Regions from separate parts of the Isoptericola sp. Y581 genome, predicted to be linked through region 1. Evidence: predicted binding sites of a transcription regulator. Region 1 holds the regulator's gene; each other region holds the start of a gene.
The links. Region 1 encodes Rex, which represses fermentation and respiration genes when NADH is low (regulators of the CRP and FNR family bind a similar motif). Its sites were predicted from a motif close to CTTGTGAANNNNTTCACAAG; they were not measured.
Positions count from the first base shown of each region.

Region 2: a site for Rex is predicted at 2,425-2,444, ahead of mqo (malate dehydrogenase (quinone)). Genes of this name have one in related genera too.
Region 3: a site for Rex is predicted at 3,063-3,082, ahead of pflB (formate C-acetyltransferase). Genes of this name have one in related genera too.

Region 1 is NZ_JCAIUK010000004.1:320,660-326,220, reverse strand. Features, by position in the region: gene AC1C2W_RS10095 (hypothetical protein) at 1-166, opposite strand, end outside; gene AC1C2W_RS10090 (30S ribosomal protein bS22) at 674-772, shown strand; gene AC1C2W_RS10085 (HAD family hydrolase) at 916-1,719, opposite strand; gene AC1C2W_RS10080 (glutaredoxin family protein) at 1,755-2,033, shown strand; gene AC1C2W_RS10075 (redox-sensing transcriptional repressor Rex) at 2,052-2,720, shown strand; gene AC1C2W_RS10070 (YceI family protein) at 2,832-3,380, opposite strand; gene AC1C2W_RS10065 (MarR family winged helix-turn-helix transcriptional regulator) at 3,483-4,058, shown strand; gene AC1C2W_RS10060 (histidine phosphatase family protein) at 4,120-4,764, shown strand; gene AC1C2W_RS10055 (TlpA family protein disulfide reductase) at 4,764-5,468, shown strand; gene AC1C2W_RS10050 (cytochrome c biogenesis CcdA family protein) at 5,468-5,561, shown strand, end outside.
Region 2 is NZ_JCAIUK010000006.1:149,398-154,958, forward strand. Features, by position in the region: gene AC1C2W_RS12855 (GNAT family N-acetyltransferase) at 1-260, shown strand, start outside; gene AC1C2W_RS12860 (TetR/AcrR family transcriptional regulator) at 337-954, shown strand; gene AC1C2W_RS12865 (pyridoxine/pyridoxamine 5'-phosphate oxidase) at 951-1,637, shown strand; gene AC1C2W_RS12870 (maleylpyruvate isomerase family mycothiol-dependent enzyme) at 1,628-2,350, shown strand; gene mqo (malate dehydrogenase (quinone)) at 2,462-4,030, shown strand; gene pntB (Re/Si-specific NAD(P)(+) transhydrogenase subunit beta) at 4,060-5,499, opposite strand; gene AC1C2W_RS12885 (Re/Si-specific NAD(P)(+) transhydrogenase subunit alpha) at 5,496-5,561, opposite strand, start outside.
Region 3 is NZ_JCAIUK010000003.1:105,935-111,495, reverse strand. Features, by position in the region: gene pflA (pyruvate formate-lyase-activating protein) at 1-753, opposite strand, end outside; gene pflB (formate C-acetyltransferase) at 755-3,025, opposite strand; gene dxs (1-deoxy-D-xylulose-5-phosphate synthase) at 3,146-5,038, opposite strand; gene guaB1 (GMP reductase) at 5,114-5,561, shown strand, end outside.

The DNA of each region.
Region 1 (5,561 bases):
CTTGGAGCGTCACAAGCTCACCCGGGGCGGCCGCTTGCTTGGACCATGAGAGCTCGGGTGCAGCGCAGGAGGCGGACCCCGCGGGATCATCGCTCGCGCAGCCGGTCACCGTCGCCAGAACTATCGCACCGACCGCGGCTGCCGTCAGCGAGCCCCCATGCCTCATGGTCGGACAGTCTGCCACCAGCAAAGCACGCTGGCCGAGGGTCTGCCGGGCTTCGTGTCCATCCTTGACCCGGCCTACGGTCAGCGCCATGCGTTGCGACGGCGGGCCGCTTGCCCGGGCTCAGGTAAAGGTCGAAGCGCCGCGCCCAGTCCCTCGCGGCGGCTCGACCGCCACTGCCCGCTGCGCAACAGGCGGCAACCGACGTCGCCTACCACCCGGAGGGAGGCTCGAGCGACGCGGACAAGCTGGCGCTCCTGGCGTCCGCGAACGTGCGCACCCGGGCGCGGCGTCCGGGACCGGGGGAAGCCTCAGTTCCGGACGCAGGTGATCGTGTCGCACCGCCGCCCGGTGGGTGCACGAGTCCCGACCCGGATCAGGCCGGTCCGGCGGCCCCGTGTCATCGGGTACCCTGGGAGACGGACTTTTTCGCGTTGGTCGGCTGCGTCTGGAGACAGGCCCCGTGGGACCAACCGTGCTCCACCTACCGACCAGCATTGTGAGGACCTCATGGGCTCCGTCATCAAGAAGCGCCGTAAGCGCATGGCGAAGAAGAAGCACCGCAAGCTGCTTCGCAAGACGCGTCACCAGCGCCGCAACAAGAAGTGACGTCGCCCCCGCCGGTAGGCGGGGCGGCACGCACCGAGCCCGGACCCTCCTCGAGGGTGCCGGGCTCGTCGCGTCTCATCACCGCCGGTTGAGCCTGTCGAAACCCAGATCGGGGTCTCGACAGGCTCGACCGGCGACCGTGGTCAGCGACCCTGCAGGCGGCGGCTGATGCTGCGCAGCACCAGGCCGACCACCCAGGCGGCGCCGGCCCAGGACGCCGTCTTCATGCCGCGCCCGGCCACCCGCCGTCCGCGGCCGCGGAACTCGCGGATCGGCCAGCCCACCTCCTTGGCGTGCCGGCGCAGCCGCGCGTCGGGGTTGATGGGGCACGGGTTCCCGACGGCGCGCATCATCGGCAGGTCGTTGAGCGAGTCGCCGTACGCGTAGGAGGCGCTGAGGTCGATGCCCTCGCGCTCGGCGAGCTCGCGCACCGCGGCGCCCTTGGCCTCGCCGTGCATGAGGTCGCCGACGAGCCTGCCGGTGTAGAACCCGCCTGAGTGCTCGCCCACGCTGCCGAGGCATCCCGTGGCGCCGAGGCGGCGGGCGATGAGCCCGCCGATCTCCACCGGGGTCGCCGTCACGAGCCACACCTGGTCGCCCGCGGCGAGGTGCTCGTCGAGCAGGCGCTTGGTGCCCGGGAAGATGCGCAGCTCCAGGACGGTGTCGTAGACCTCCTCGCCGACGGCGGTGATCTCGGCGACGGAACGGCCCGCGATGAGCGACAGCGCCCGGCTGCGTACCGACTCGATCTGGGTGCGCGACTCGCCGAAGATCACGTACTTCGCCTGGATGAGCGCGAAGCGCACCAGGTCGCGCGTGCCGAAGAAGCGCCGCTGATACAGGGCGCGGGCCAGGTGGAACGCGCTCGCGCCGCGGATGATCGTGTTGTCGACGTCGAAGAAAGCTGCTGCGCGCACCGGTGGTGACGACTCGGTGGGCGACGACATGCGGCCCACTGTATCGGCGCGGATACGCTGTGCTCGTGAGCAGTCCGCAGGGATCCGTCGACGAACCCCGAGTGCTGCTGTACACACGCGACGGATGCCACCTGTGCGAGGAGGCTCGGGCGGTGGTCGCGGACGTGTGCAGGGCGGCCGGGGAGGCATGGCGCGAGGTCGACATCGACGTCGACGACGTGTCGGGAGACGGTGACCTGGTGGAGAAATACGGAGACTACGTGCCCGTCGTCAAGGTGGACGGCGTGCAGCAGGGCTTCTGGCGGGTGGACGGCGCGCGGTTGGCGCGGCGTCTCGCGTCCTAGCCCGAGAAGGGAAACGGTGTGATCGAGCTCGGTGAGGCGACGGTGCCGGCGGCAACGGTGGCGCGGCTTCCGTACTACCTGCGCGCCCTGCGTGACCTGGCGGAGGCCGAGGTGACGACGACCTCGTCGTCGGAGCTGGCGGAGCGGTCCGGGGTCGGGTCGGCGCAGCTGCGCAAGGACCTGTCGTATCTGGGGTCGTTCGGCACGCGCGGCGTGGGCTACGACGTGCAGTCCCTGGCGCACTACATCGCGACCGCGCTGGGGTTGGAGTCGGAGCACCGGCTGGCGATCGTCGGCATCGGCAACCTGGGGCACGCCCTCGCGAACTACTCGGGCTACGCGGCCCGCGGGTTCCAGGTGGTCGCGCTGCTCGACGCCGACCCGCGCGTCGTGAGCGGTACCGCGGCGGGGCTGACGATCGAGCACGTGGACGCGCTGGAGGACGTGCTGGCGCGCACCGGCGTGTCGATGGTCGTGCTGGCGACGCCGGGGCCCGTCGCGCAGGGGATCGCGGAGCGGATCGTGGGCTGCGGCGTGCGCGAGATCCTCTCGTTCGCGCCGGTGGCGCTGCAGCTTCCCGACGACGTCGTCGTGCGCTCCGTGGACGTCGCCGGCGAGCTGCAGATCCTCGCCTTCCACGCCGCCGCCCGCGCGGCCACGAACGGAACGCCCAACGCGCCGAGATAGAGAAGGCGGACCCGCGAGATAGAGAAGCCGGGACGCGACCCCAGCCGGCTGGGGTCGCGTCCCGGCTTCTCTATCTCGCGGGTCCGCCTTCTCTATCTCGGCGGAAGGAGGTCAGTCCTGCTTGATGGCCGACACGTCGAGGGCGATCTTGACCTTGTCGCCCACGAGGACGCCGCCGGTCTCGAGCGTGGCGTTCCAGGTGAGGCCGTAGTCCTTGCGGGAGATCTCGATCTCGGACTCGAAACCGACGCGCGCGTTGCCGTCCGGGTCGGTCGCGGTGCCGGTGAACTCGATGGGCAGCTCGACGGTGTGGGTGACGCCATTGATGGTGAGGTCGCCGGTGATCGCGTAGTCGTCACCGTCGGTGGTGATGGCCTTCGAGGCGAAGGACCAGACCGGCTTCTCCTCGGCGTGCCAGAAGTCGGCGCTCTTCAGGTGGCCGTCGCGGCGCTCGTCGCCGGTGCTGACCGACGCGGCGTCCAGCTCCGCGTTGACGGCCGACGACTCGAGGTCGTCGCCCACGGTGATCGTTCCGGACGAGATCGCGATCGTGCCGCGCACCTTGGCGATCCCCGCGTGGCGCACCGCGAAGGACGCGGAGGAGTGGGCGGAGTCGATGGCGTAGGTGCCGGTGGTCAGGCCTGTGGGCAGCGCGGTCATGGTGTCTCCTCGGGGTCGGTCGTGCTGGCGATGTCACCAAGATAGTTGAGCGATCAACTATCTGTCACAGGGTGGAACGCCCTCGTCTCGTAACCTATTCCCGTGAGTGGGACGACGAGAGCGCGGCGGCGCGACGACGCGGACGGGCGCTGGCTGGACGAACAGCAGCAGTGGGAGTGGCGGCGGTTCCTCGAGGGGACGTCGCGATTCTTCGAGGCGCTCGGTGACGCGCACGACGAGGGCATGCCCGTGACCCTCGGCGAGTACCACCTGCTGGTGCAGCTGTCCGAGACGCCGGAGCGCACGCTGCGGATGTCGGCGCTCGCGGACTTCCTCGCACTCTCCCGCAGCCGGCTCACCCACGCCGTCGACCGGATGGAGTCGCGCGGCCTTGTGGTGCGCACCCCCGTGCCCGGCGACCGGCGCGGGGTCAACTGCGGTATGACGGACGCCGGGTACGCGGCGCTCGTCGACGCGGCCCCGGGACACGTCGCCGCGGTCCGGCGGCTGCTCGTCGACGTCCTCGAGCCCGCGGAGATGGAGGTGCTCGGGCGCGCGATGGCGAAGGTCGCGGCCGTCGCCAAGGGGCTCGACCCGGACGAGGTGCTCGCCACCGAACCGGGCGCCGCGGCGCCCGTCGCGGCCTCTTCCGGCGACATGCTCGACGCGGGGGCGTGAGCGCGGTCACGCCTCGCTGGACGGGACCTGAGCACGCCGTCCGTCTGGGACACTGGTGGGCATGGCCATCACCACCGTCCATCTCGTGCGGCACGGCGAGGTTCACAACCCGGACGGGGTCCTCTACGGGCGCATCCCCGGCTATCGGCTGTCCGAGCGCGGTCAGGCGATGGCGCGTCGCGTGGCGGACCACCTGTCGGGCACCGGTCGGGACATCGTCGCCGTCGTCGCCTCCCCGCTGCAGCGCGCGCAGGAGACCGCCACCCCGACCGCCGAGGCCTTCGGCCTCGACCTCGCCACCGACGACCGACTCGTCGAGGCCGGCAACCACTTCGAGGGCACGACGATCGGCAGCAACCCCGCGCAGCTCGCCCACCCCCGTTACTGGCGGTTCCTGTGGAACCCGGTGCGCCCGTCCTGGGGCGAGCCGTACGCCGACCAGGTCACGCGCATGCGCGCCGCCGTCGACGACGCGCGGCGCGCGCACGAGGGGCACGAGGTGGTGCTGGTCAGCCACCAGCTCCCGGTCTGGCTCACGCGCCGCTCGTACGACGGCCGCTCCCTGGCGCACGACCCGCGCCGCCGCGAGTGCGCCCTGGCGTCGCTGACGTCCCTGCGATTCGACGGCGAGACGTTCGTGGGCCTGCACTACAGCGAGCCGGCGGCCGACCTGCTCGCCGGCGCCGACCCCGTGCCGGGGGCGTGATGCGCAGCACCACGACCCCGCGCTCGCTCCGGCGGGCGGCAGCGGCGGCGGGCGCGCTCGTCGGCCTCACGCTCCTCGCCGGGTGCGGTGCGGAGGGCTCGGGGGCGGGCGACGTCGTCGGGCAGGGCTTCGTCTCGGGCGACGGCTCCGTGAAGCAGTGGGACGCGGGCGACCGCGACGACGCCGTGACCGTGCGGGGCACCACCTTCGAGGGCGACGACGTCAGCACCGACGACTGGCGTGGCGACGTCGTGATCGTGAATACCTGGTACGCCGGGTGCGCGCCGTGCCGGGCCGAGGCGCCCGACCTGGTCGAGCTCGCGAACGAGCGCGAGGCCGACGGCGTGCGGGTGCTCGGCATCAACACCGAGGACGAGGCGGGCGCCGCCACGGCGTTCCAGCGCACCTTCGACGTGCCCTACTCCTCGATCGAGGACCGCAGTGGTCAGGTCGTGGCGAAGCTGTCCGGTGTCGTGCCCCTGCAGGCCGTACCGTCCACCGTCGTGCTGGACGCCGAGGGGCGCGTCGCCGCCCGCGTCATCGGGCAGGCGGACGCCTCGACGCTCGACGCCATCGTCGACGAGGTCCTCTCCGAGGATGGCGAAGCTGCAGCGGAGGGTGCGGGCCGAGGTACGAGGAACGCGCCCGAAGCGGAAGCGCAGGCATCCTCGGCGAACGGCGCAGAGGACGACGAGGACGCCTGATGGGTGACACGTTCGCTGCCACGGCGTTCAGCGGCTCGATGCTGCTGGCGCTGCCGGTGGCGCTGATCGCGGGCCTGGTGTCGTTCGCGTCGC
Region 2 (5,561 bases), on a different contig from region 1:
CCGACCCCCGCACCCCGGACCTCGAGGGGGCCTGGACCCTGGACGTCGCGGACGGGCGCGCGCGCGTCGTGCCCGACGCCGACGCCAGCACCGGCGACCGGCCCACCTTCACCTCGGCCGGGCTGGCGCAGTCCTACGCGGGCGCGCAGTCGACGGCGAACCTGCGGCTCGCGGGCGGGCTCACCGGGCCCGCCGGGCACGACGCCGTGTGGGACGCCCTGTGGGGCGGGCGCCAGGTGCACGTGCGCGACTACTTCTGACCCGTTCCGACCGCGCCGCGGGTCCGTCTCAGGCTGGCCCTAGCCAACGTACCTAGAGGTAGGTATGTTGGATGTCATGAGCACATCGACCGACGCGCGTGAGCGGCTCGTCGCCGCCGCGCAGGAGATGTTCGCCGCACAGGGGGTGGGCCCCACCAGCCCGCGCCAGGTGCTGCAGTCCAGCGGGGTGGGGCAGGGCAGCCTCTACCACCATTTCCCCACCAAGCACGACCTCGCCGTCGCCGCCGTGGGCGCCACCGTCGAGGAGGCTCTCACCGCGGCGCGACGCGACCTGGAGGGCGACGGGACCACCGACATCGGCGATGCGCTCCATCGCGTCATCGCCTACGTCGAGCGGCCCCGCGACGCCCTCGCCGGGTGCAAGGTCGGCCGCCTCACCAGCGACCAGGCGGTCATGGACGACGACGGGCTGCGCGACGTCGTCACCGCCTACTTCGTCCGGCTGCTCGACACCGTCGCGGCCACCCTCCGCGAGGCCGGGCTGCCCGACGACGACGCCCGCGACCGCGCGCACGCCGCCGTCGCCGTCGTGCAGGGCGGGTACGTGCTCGCCCGCGCCACCGGCGACCCGGAGGCCATGCGCGCCGCCGTCCGCGGGTTCGTCACGATCCTGGCGGACACGGGACGACACGACACGACACCGCACGACACCGCACGACAGGAGACCGCATGACCTTCCGTGAGCGCCTGCGCGCGCTGCCCACCTTCCCGCCCGGCCTGCCGCCGTTCGGCGTCGACCTCGACGACCTCGCCACCGCGCCCGCCACGCCGCAGGAGATGTTCGCGCGCTGGTTCGACGACGCCCTCGACGCCGGGATCGGCGCCCCGCACGCCGCCACCCTGTCCACGGCGGACGCCGAGGGCCGCGTGCACGCCCGCACCCTCGTGATCAAGGACGTCACCGGCGAGGGCTGGTGGTTCGCCGGGCACGGGTCCAGCCCCAAGGGCCGCGACCTTGCGGCGAACCCGCACGCGTCGCTCACCACCTTCTGGCGGGAGCTCGGGCGCCAGGTGCGCATCACGGGCCGCGCCACGTCGGCAGGTCCGGAGGCGGGCGGCGCGGACTTCCGGGCACGTCCGGACGGGTCGCGCGCCGCCGGTCTGGTGGGCCACCAGAGCGAGCCGCTCGGCTCGCGCCAGGAGTACTGGTCGACGTTCGCCGACCGGCTTGCCGAGGCACAGGCAGACCCCGAGCTCACGGCGCCCACCTGGACCTCCTGGGTACTCGCGCCCGCCTCGGTCGAGTTCTGGCAGGCGAGCGACGACGCGGGGCAGTCCCGCCTGCGCTACGCGAGCACCCCGAACCCCGAGAACGACATCGCCCCCGCCTGGACCAAGGAGCTGCTGTGGCCGTGAACCGCCCCGACGTCGGGATCGACGCCGCCCTCGCACACGCGCTGTCCGACGCCGACGCCGCGCTCGGCGCGCTGATCGCCGTCGCGGAGACGCTCCCCGATGACGGCGGCGCGCAGCCGTCTGCGCTGGAGGGCTGGACCCGCGGGCACGTGCTCTCGCACGTCGCGAACGTCGCCTCCGCGCTCGCCCGCCAGGCGGAGTTCGCCGCCCGCGGCGAGAAGGTCGCTCCCTACGACGGCGGCAGGGCCGGGCGCGACGCCGGCATCGAGGCGGGGGCGAGGCGTTCGATGCCCGAGCACGTCGCCGCACTCTCCGCGGCACGCGCCCGCGCCGCCGCCGCCTGGCCGGAGCCGGGCGACGGGCTCTGGTCGGCGCCGGTCGCGTACCGCGACGGCACCCTCGCCGACGCGCTGCTCGCCTGGTGGCGCGAGGCGCGCATCCACGCCGTGGACGCGACGGCAGGCCTGGGGTCGTCGGCCCTGGGATACGACACGTGGGACGACGCGTTCTGCGCGCACCTACGCGACTTCCTGTCGATCCGGCTGCCGGAGGGCGCCGGCGCGCGCGTCGAGCTCGTCGGCGACATGCGCGACGTCGCCGCCTGGCTCGCCGGACGCGAGGCGGGCGGGCCGGTCTCGGCCGCTCGCGAGGGCGCCGCGGTGCCGCTGCCGGAGCTCGGGCCGTGGCCGTCGTCGACCGCCCCGACGCCCTGACCTGGCCCGTCATCCGAGGCTGATGTGACCTACATCACTGCAGGTCACAGGCCTGTGTGAGGTTGCTCTCACTGTTTGTGACAGTTTTCACGCACGACGTATGGTGGGCCGGTGACTTCGCGTGCTACGACCCGTCTCCCGGCCCAGGTGACCCCGCAAGGGGACGACGTCGACGTCGTCCTCATCGGCGGCGGGATCATGAGTGCCACTCTCGGCACGCTGCTCCAGAAGCTCGAGCCGACGTGGTCGATCCGGATCTACGAGCGGCTCGACGAGGTGGCCCAGGAGTCCTCCAACCCCTGGAACAACGCCGGCACCGGGCACGCCGCCCTCTGCGAGCTGAACTACACGCCGGAGCGCAAGGACGGCTCGATCGACATCACCAAGGCGGTGGCGATCAACGAGCAGTTCGAGATCTCTCGTGAGCTGTGGCAGCACCTGCTCGCCACCGGCCGCCTCAAGGACGACTCGTTCCTCAGCCGCACGCCGCACATGACGTTCGTGCGGGGCGAGAAGAACGTCGACTACCTGCGCCGGCGCCACGAGGCCCTCCGCGTGCACCCGCTGTTCCGCGACCTGGAGTACAGCACCGACCGCGCCACCGTCGGCCGCTGGGCGCCGCTGCTCACCGCGGACCGCGACGCCGACGAGCCGATCGCCGCCACCCGGTCGACCTCGGGCACCGACGTCGACTTCGGCAACCTGACCCGCCAGCTCGTCGACGCCCTCGTCGCGAACGGCGCGGAGCTCACGCTGCAGCACGAGGTGAAGACCCTCAAGCGCACCAAGGACGGCCGCTGGCGCCTGCGCGTCAAGGACCGCTCCTGGAACGCCGTCGACCGCACCAGCACCGTCACCGCCAAGTTCGTGTTCGTCGGCGCGGGCGGCGGCGCGCTGCCGCTGCTGCAGTCCGCGGGTATCCCGGAGATCAAGGGCTTCGGCGGCTTCCCCATCTCGGGCGAATTCCTGCGCACCTCCGACCCGGAGCTCGTGGCGCAGCACCAGGCCAAGGTCTACGGCAAAGCCGACGTCGGCGCGCCGCCGATGTCGGTGCCGCACCTCGACACCCGCGTGGTCGACGGCAAGACCTACCTCATGTTCGGCCCGTACGCCGGCTTCAGCCCCAAGTACCTCAAGCAGGGCAAGTACCTGGGCCTGATCACCTCGCTGCGGGCGCACAACCTCACGTCGATGCTCGGCGCGGGGCTGAAGAACCTCGACCTCACCCAGTACCTGGTGGGCCAGCTCGCGGCGTCCCCGGAGACCAAGTTCCAGGCCCTGCAGGCGTTCATGCCGGCCGCACGCCCCAAGGACTGGGAGAAGCTCACCGCCGGGCAGCGCGTGCAGGTCATCAAGCGCGACGCCGGCGGCAAGGGCGTGCTGCAGTTCGGCACCGAGATCGTCACGGGCGCCGAGGGCTCGATCGCAGGCCTGCTGGGCGCCTCCCCCGGCGCATCGACCGCCGCGTCCGCCATGGTCGACCTGCTCGAGAAGTGCTTCCCGTTCCGGTTCACCAAGTGGCGTTCCGAGCTCGCGTCCGTGATGCCGAGCATCGACGACGTCCCCGGCGACGCCAGCACGATCGACGCCACGCCCGTCCCGGACGCGACGCCGTACCTGCACGCCGACGGCGTGCTCGACGCCGCGGTGTACGAGTCGCAGGCGGACTCGCGGCTCTGACGATCAGCGCGAGCTCACGGGTCTGACGGTCACAGCGACTGGATGATCTTCTCCACCTGTTCCTTGGCGTCCCCGAAGAGCATCTGGGTGTTCTCCCGGAAGAACAGCGGGTTCTGCACGCCCGCGTAGCCGGTGGCGAGCGAGCGCTTGAAGACCACCACGTCGCGCGCCTTCCACGCTTCGATGACCGGCATCCCCGCGATGGGCGACGACGGCGCGTCCTGGGCGGCCGGGTTCACCGTGTCGTTCGCGCCGACGACGAGCACCACGTCGGTGCCCGGCAGGTCCGGGTTGATCTCGTCCATGCCGAGCACCACGTCGTACGGCACCCGCGCCTCCGCGAGCAGCACGTTCATGTGGCCCGGCAGCCGCCCCGCCACGGGGTGCACGCCGAACCGCACCGTCACCCCGCGCGCCTGCAGCCGTTGGGCCAGGTCCGCGACCGGGTGCTGCGCTTTCGCCACCGCCATCCCGTAGCCGGGTACGACGACGACTGACCGGGCGGCCGTGAGCAGGCCGGCCACCGCGTCCGGCGTCGTCTCGCGCACCTCGCCCCCGGCGTCGGCGCCCGGAGCGGTGCCGGAGCCTGTGCCGGTACCGGCACCCGTGCCGAAGCCGCCGAGCACCACCGACCAGAACGACCGGTTCATCGCCCGGCACATGAGGTAGCTGAGGATGGCGCCGGACGCACCCACGAGGGCGCCGGTGACGATGAGCAAGTCGTTGCCGAGCGTGAACCCGGCGGCGGCCGCCGCCCAGCCGGAGTACGAGTTGAGCATCGAGACGACGACCGGCATGTCGCCCCCGCCGATCGCCGCGACCAGGTGCCAGCCCAGCGCGAGCGCGACCAGCGTCATGAGCAGCAGCGGCACGAGGGCGGCCCCCACCCCCGGCCCGGCCGAGAGGAACCAGGCGAGCAGGCCGCCGCACGCGACGAGCGCCACCAGGTTGAGCAGGTGGCGCGCGGGCAGCGTCAGCGGCGCCGACGGCAGCCGCCCGGACAGCTTGCCGAAGGCGACCACGGAGCCGGTGAAGGTCACCGCACCGATCAGCACCCCGAGGAACACCTCGACGCGGTGCACGGTGTCCACGCCGGCGCCCGCGGCACCCACCGCCGGCTCAGCGAGGAACGACCCGAACCCGACCAGCACGGCCGCCAGCCCCACGAACGAGTGCAGCAGCGCGATGAGCTCGGGCATCTGCGTCATCTCGACGCGCCGCGCCCGCCACGACCCCACGGCCGCGCCGACCACGAACACCAGCAGGATCAGCCCGGCGGTCACCTGCCACGGGCGCTCCGAGCGCTCGAGCGCCAGCGCGACCGTGGCGGCGAGCGCCAGACCCATGCCGAGCATGCCGAGCACGGTGCCGCGGCGCGCCGACTCCTGGGCGGACAGCCCCGCGAGGGACAGGATGAACAGCACGCCGGCGACGAGGTAGACGGCCTGGGCGATCGCCGTCACCGTCATGACGCACCCCCGCCCCGCACGTCGGCCGCCGGTGCCGCACCGGGATCCGCGTCCTCGCGACG
Region 3 (5,561 bases), on a different contig from region 1:
CCACTTGTCGCGGGCCATCTGGTGGAACGGCAGCACCTCGACGCGCTCGACCGTGCCGCGGCGCACCGCCTCGATGTCGGCGGCATGGCGCGCGACCGCCTCGACGGTGGCCCGGTCGTCCGTGAGGCCGGGCACGAGCACGAACCGCACCCACACCTTCACGCCGCGCTCGGCGAGGCGCCGGCCGAAGCGCAGCGTCGGCGCCAGGGGCCGCCCCGTGACCCGGCGGTAGGTGTCCTCGTCGCCGGCCTTGATGTCGAGGAGGACGAGGTCGGTGTCCTCCAGCATCGCGTCGGTCGCGTTCGCGCCGAGGAAGCCCGAGGTGTCGAGGGTCGTGTGCACGCCCAGCCCCTTCGCCCCGCGCAGCACGCGCGCGGCGAACGCGGGCTGCATGAGGACCTCGCCGCCCGAGAGGGTGAGCCCGCCGCCGGTCGCGGAGAAGATGCCGCGGTACCGCGCCACCCGGGCCAGGACCTCGTCGGCGAGCACGGGCTCGCCGTCCTTCATCGCGAGGGTGTCGGGGTTGTGGCAGTACAGGCAGCGCAGCGGGCAGCCGCTGAGGAAGACGGTCAGGCGGGTGCCCGGGCCGTCTACGGCGGTGACGAGCTCCCACGAGTGCACCGAGCCGAGCTCGCCCGAGCGCATCAGCGCGAGCCGCTCGGGGCGCTCCACCTCCGCCGTCTCGAGCCCCCGTAGTCCGGCACCGGCCCGGCGGCGGGAGGGGGCGGCCAGAAGCGCCGGGCCGGTGGTCATGTCAGAGCCCCCCGTGGAAGGTGCGCGACAGCACGTCGAGCTGCTGCTCGCGCGTCAGCCGCACGAAGTTCACCGCGTAGCCGGAGACGCGGATCGTCAGCTGCGGGTACTTCTCCGGGTGCTCCATCGCGTCCTCGAGCGTCTCGCGCACGAGGACGTTGACGTTCATGTGGTAGCCGTCGGCGCCGACCGAGGCGTCCAGCAGGCCGGCGAGGTTCGCCACCTGCTCCTCGCGCGTGCGGCCGAGCCCGGCCGGGACGACGGTGTTGGTCAGCGAGATCCCGTCCTGCGCCTGGTCGTACGGGAGCTTCGCCACGGACAGCGCCGAGGCGAGCATGCCGTGCGTGTCACGACCGTTCATCGGGTTGGCGCCCGGCGAGAACGGCTCGCCCGCACGCCGGCCGTCCGGGGTGTTCCCGGTGTTCTTGCCGTAGACCACGTTGGACGTGATCGTCAGCACCGACTGGGTCGGGACGGCGTCGCGGTAGGTACGGTGACGCCGGATCTTGGCCATGAACGACTCGACGAGCTCGACGGCGATGGCGTCCACCCGGTCGTCGTCGTTGCCGTAGGCCGGGTAGTCGCCCTCGGTCTCGTAGTCGACGACGATCCCGCGCTCGTCGTGCACCGGCGTCACTGTGGCGTACCGGACGGCAGACAACGAGTCGGCGGCGACCGACAGCCCGGCGATGCCGCAGGCCATCGTGCGCAGCACGTCCTTGTCGTGCAGGGCCATCTCGAGCCGCTCGTAGGCGTACTTGTCGTGCGACCAATGGATGCAGTTGAGCGCCTGGACGTAGGTCTCGGCCAGCCAGTCCATGGTCCGGTCGAACCGGGCGCGCACGTCGTCGTAGTCGAGCGGCAGGCCCGGCGTGACGGGCGGGAACGCGGGCGAGACCTGCTTGCCGGTGATCTCGTCCTTGCCGCCGTTGATCGCGTAGAGCAGCGTCTTGGCGAGGTTCACGCGGGCGCCGAAGAACTGCATCTGCTTGCCCACCGCCATCGGCGAGACGCAGCACGCGATCGCGGCGTCGTCGCCCCACGCCTCCCGGATCTGCTCGTCCGCCTCGTACTGCACGGCCGAGGTGTCGATCGAGACCTGGGCGCAGAAGTCCTTGAACCCGCGGGGCAGGCGCGGGCTCCAGAAGACCGTCATGTTGGGCTCGGGCGCCGGCCCCAGGTTGTACAGCGTCTGCAGGAAGCGGAAGGAGTTCTTCGTGACGAGCGGGCGCCCGTCCTCCCCCATGCCGCCGATCGTCTCGGTGACCCACGTCGGGTCGCCGGAGAACAGGGCGTCGTACTCGGGGGTGCGCAGGAAGCGGACGATGCGCAGCTTGATGACGAAGTCGTCGACGATCTCCTGCGCCTGCTCCTCGGTGAGCGCACCCGCCGCCAGGTCCCGCTCCACGTAGACGTCGAGGAACGTGGAGGTGCGTCCCAGCGACATCGCGGCGCCGTTCTGCTCCTTCACCGCGGCGAGGTAGCCGAAGTACAGCCACTGCACGGCCTCGCGGGCGGTGGTCGCCGGCCCCGAGATGTCGTACCCGTACGACGCGGCCATCTCCTTGAGCTCGCCGAGGGCGCGGATCTGCTCCGCGTGGTCCTCGCGCTCGCGCGCCACGGCCTCGCTGAACGGCTGCACGTCGAGGCCGAGCTTGTCGACCCTCTTGGCCGCGACCAGCGCGTCGACTCCGTACAGGGCCACGCGGCGGTAGTCGCCGATGATCCGGCCGCGCCCGTAGGCGTCGGGCAGGCCGGTGATGATGTGCGAACTGCGCGCGGCGCGGACGGCGGGCGGGTAGACGTCGAAGACGCCCTGGTTGTGGGTCTTGCGGTACTCGGTGAACACCTTTCGGAGGTTCTCGTCGACCGGGTAGCCGTACGTCTGCAGGGCACCCTCGACCATGCGCCAGCCGCCGTTCGGCATGATGGCGCGCTTGAGCGGGGCGTCCGTCTGCAGGCCGACGACGAGCTCGGCGTCCCTGTCGATGTAGCCCGGGCCGTGCGCGGTGATGCCCGCCGGGGTGTGCGGGTCGACGTCGTAGACGCCCTGCTCGCGCTCGGCCGGGAACATCGCCGAGAGCTTCGCCCACACGCCGGTGGTGCGCTCCGTCGGCCCCGCGAGGAACGAGTCGTCGCCGGTGTACGGCGTGTAGTTGCGCTGGATGAAGTCGCGCACGTCGATCTCGTCGCACCACGGGCCGGGGGTGAATCCCTGCCATGCGGCGGTCGTGTCACCGGCGGTCGTGGTGGGTGCCGCGTCGATCGTCATGCCTTGCTCCTCGGGGTCGGGCCAACGACCTCAAGATATCGTGAACCCCTTCACAAGCGAGGCCGAGGAGCTGTGACGTCGCAGACACACGCCTCGTCGGTCGAGACCCGGGCGGCGGCGTCAGCCGCGCGCGAGCGCCGCCAGCGCGTCGCGCACGGCGTCCTCGGCGCGCATCCGCTGCGCCGTGAGGATCTGGTCGCGGCTGGCGTGGTCGAGGAAGCGCGCCGGCAGGCCCACGTGCACGAACGGCGTGCGCACGCCCTGCTCGGCCGCCCGCTGCGCCACCATCGCGCCGATGCCGCCGTCCACCACGCCGTCCTCCAGCGTGAGCACCAGGTCGTGCTCGCCGGCCAGCTTCACCAGGGCCTCGGGCACCGGCATCACCCAGGTGGGCGCGACGACGTCGGCCGCCAGCCCGTGGGCGGCCAGCGACTCCCCCGCCGCGAGCGCCGCGGGTGCCATCGAGCCGACACCCACCACCAGCACGCGGCGCCCGTCCGGGCCGTCCGCGGCGACGGGGGCGTGGCGGGCGACGACATCCACGCCGTCGAGCCCCTCGAGCGCGGGGATCGGGTCGCCCACGGCGCCCTTGGGGTAGCGCACGACGGTCGGGGCGTCGTCCACGTCCACCGCGGCGCGCAGCGCGGCGCGCAGGGTCGGCTCGTCCCGCGGCGCCGCGAGCCGCAGGCCGGGCACGATGCGCAGCATCGCCATGTCCCACATGCCGTTGTGGCTGGCGCCGTCGTCGCCCGTGACGCCCGCCCGGTCGAGCACGAACGTCACGCCCGCCTTGTGCAGGGCCACGTCCATCAGGACCTGGTCGAACGCCCGGTTCAGGAACGTCGCGTACACGGCGACGACGGGGTGCAGCCCCGCGAACGCCATACCCGCCGCAGAGGTGGCGGCGTGCTGCTCGGCGATGCCGACGTCGAAGGTACGCGCCGGGAACTCCTGCGCGAACGGCGCGAGCCCGACGGGGTGCAGCATCGCGGCGGTGATCGCGACGACGTCGGGCCGGGCGTGCCCGATCTTGACGATCTCGTCTGCGAAGACCTTGGTCCAGCCGAACCTGCTGGGCGCGACCGGGAGGCCCGTCTCGGGATGGATCGCCCCGACCGAGTGGAACCGGTCCGCGATGTCCTCCTCGGCCGGGGTGTACCCGCGCCCCTTCTCGGTGATGGCGTGCACGATCACGGGGCCGTCGTAGGCCTTGGCCCGGCGCAGCGCGTGCTCCATCGCGGCCACGTCGTGCCCGTCGACGGGGCCCACGTACTTCAGCCCGAGGTCCTCGAACATGCCCTGCGGGGCGACGACGTCCTTGAGGCCCTTCTTCAGCCCGTGCAGCCAGTCGTAGGCGAAGCGCCCGGGGGCGCCGCTGCGGTTCAGGGTGCGCTTGCCCCAGGAGAGGAACACCTCGTAGCCGCGGGTGGTGCGCAGCGTATTGAGGTGGTTCGCCACGCCGCCGATGGTGGGCGAGTACGAGCGGCCGTTGTCGTTGACCACGATCACGAGGCGACGGCCGGCGGACGCGGCGATGTTGTTGAGCGCCTCCCAGGCCATGCCGCCGGTGAGGGCGCCGTCGCCGATGACGGCGGCCACGTGCTTGTCGGGGCGGCCCTGCACGGCGTTGGCCTTCGCGACGCCGTCGGCCCACGACAGGGCCGTCGAAGCGTGCGAGTTCTCCACCACGTCGTGCTCGGACTCCGCGCGCGACGGGTAGCCGGACATGCCGCCCGACTTCCGTAGCGCCGAGAAGTCCTGCCGCCCGGTGAGGAGCTTGTGCACGTACGACTGGTGGCCCGTGTCGAAGACCAGCGTGTCGCGCGGGGAGGCAAAGACGCGGTGCAGCGCGATCGTCAGTTCCACCACGCCCAGGTTCGGCCCGAGGTGCCCGCCCGTGCGGGACACCCGGTCCACCAGGAACGCGCGGATCTCCGCCGCGAGCTGCGTGGTCTGCTCCGGTGACAGCCGTCGGACATCCTCCGGCGAGCCGATGTTGCTCAGCAGGCTCATGCGTTCCTCTCCGTTCATAGCCACACCACAATAGGCGCTCCGCGTGAGCCGGACGCACACGGTAGTTTCGGTCTCGTGCGCTTCCTCGACGGGCAGCAGCCCACCACCGACCTCACCTACGGCGACGTCTTCCTGGTTCCGTCGCGTTCCGACGTCACCAGCCGCTTCGACGTCGACCTCGCCACGGACGACGGCACCGGCACGACGATCCCGGTGGTCGTGGCCAACATGACGGCCGTCGCGGGGCGGAGGATGTCGGAGACGGTCGCCCGCCGCGGCGGGATCGCGATCATCCCGCAGGACATCCCGGTCGACGTCATCGCGGACGTCGTGGCCGACGTGAAGGCCAAGGACCCGGTGATCGAGACGCCGGTGGTCGTGGCCCCCACGGATACCGTCTCGACCGTGCTCACCCTGCTCGGCAAGCGCTCGCACGGCGCGGCGGTCGTCGTGGCCGACGGCAAGCCCGTGGGCGTGGTGACCGAGCACGACTGCGCGGCCGTCGACCGGTTCGCCCAGGTGC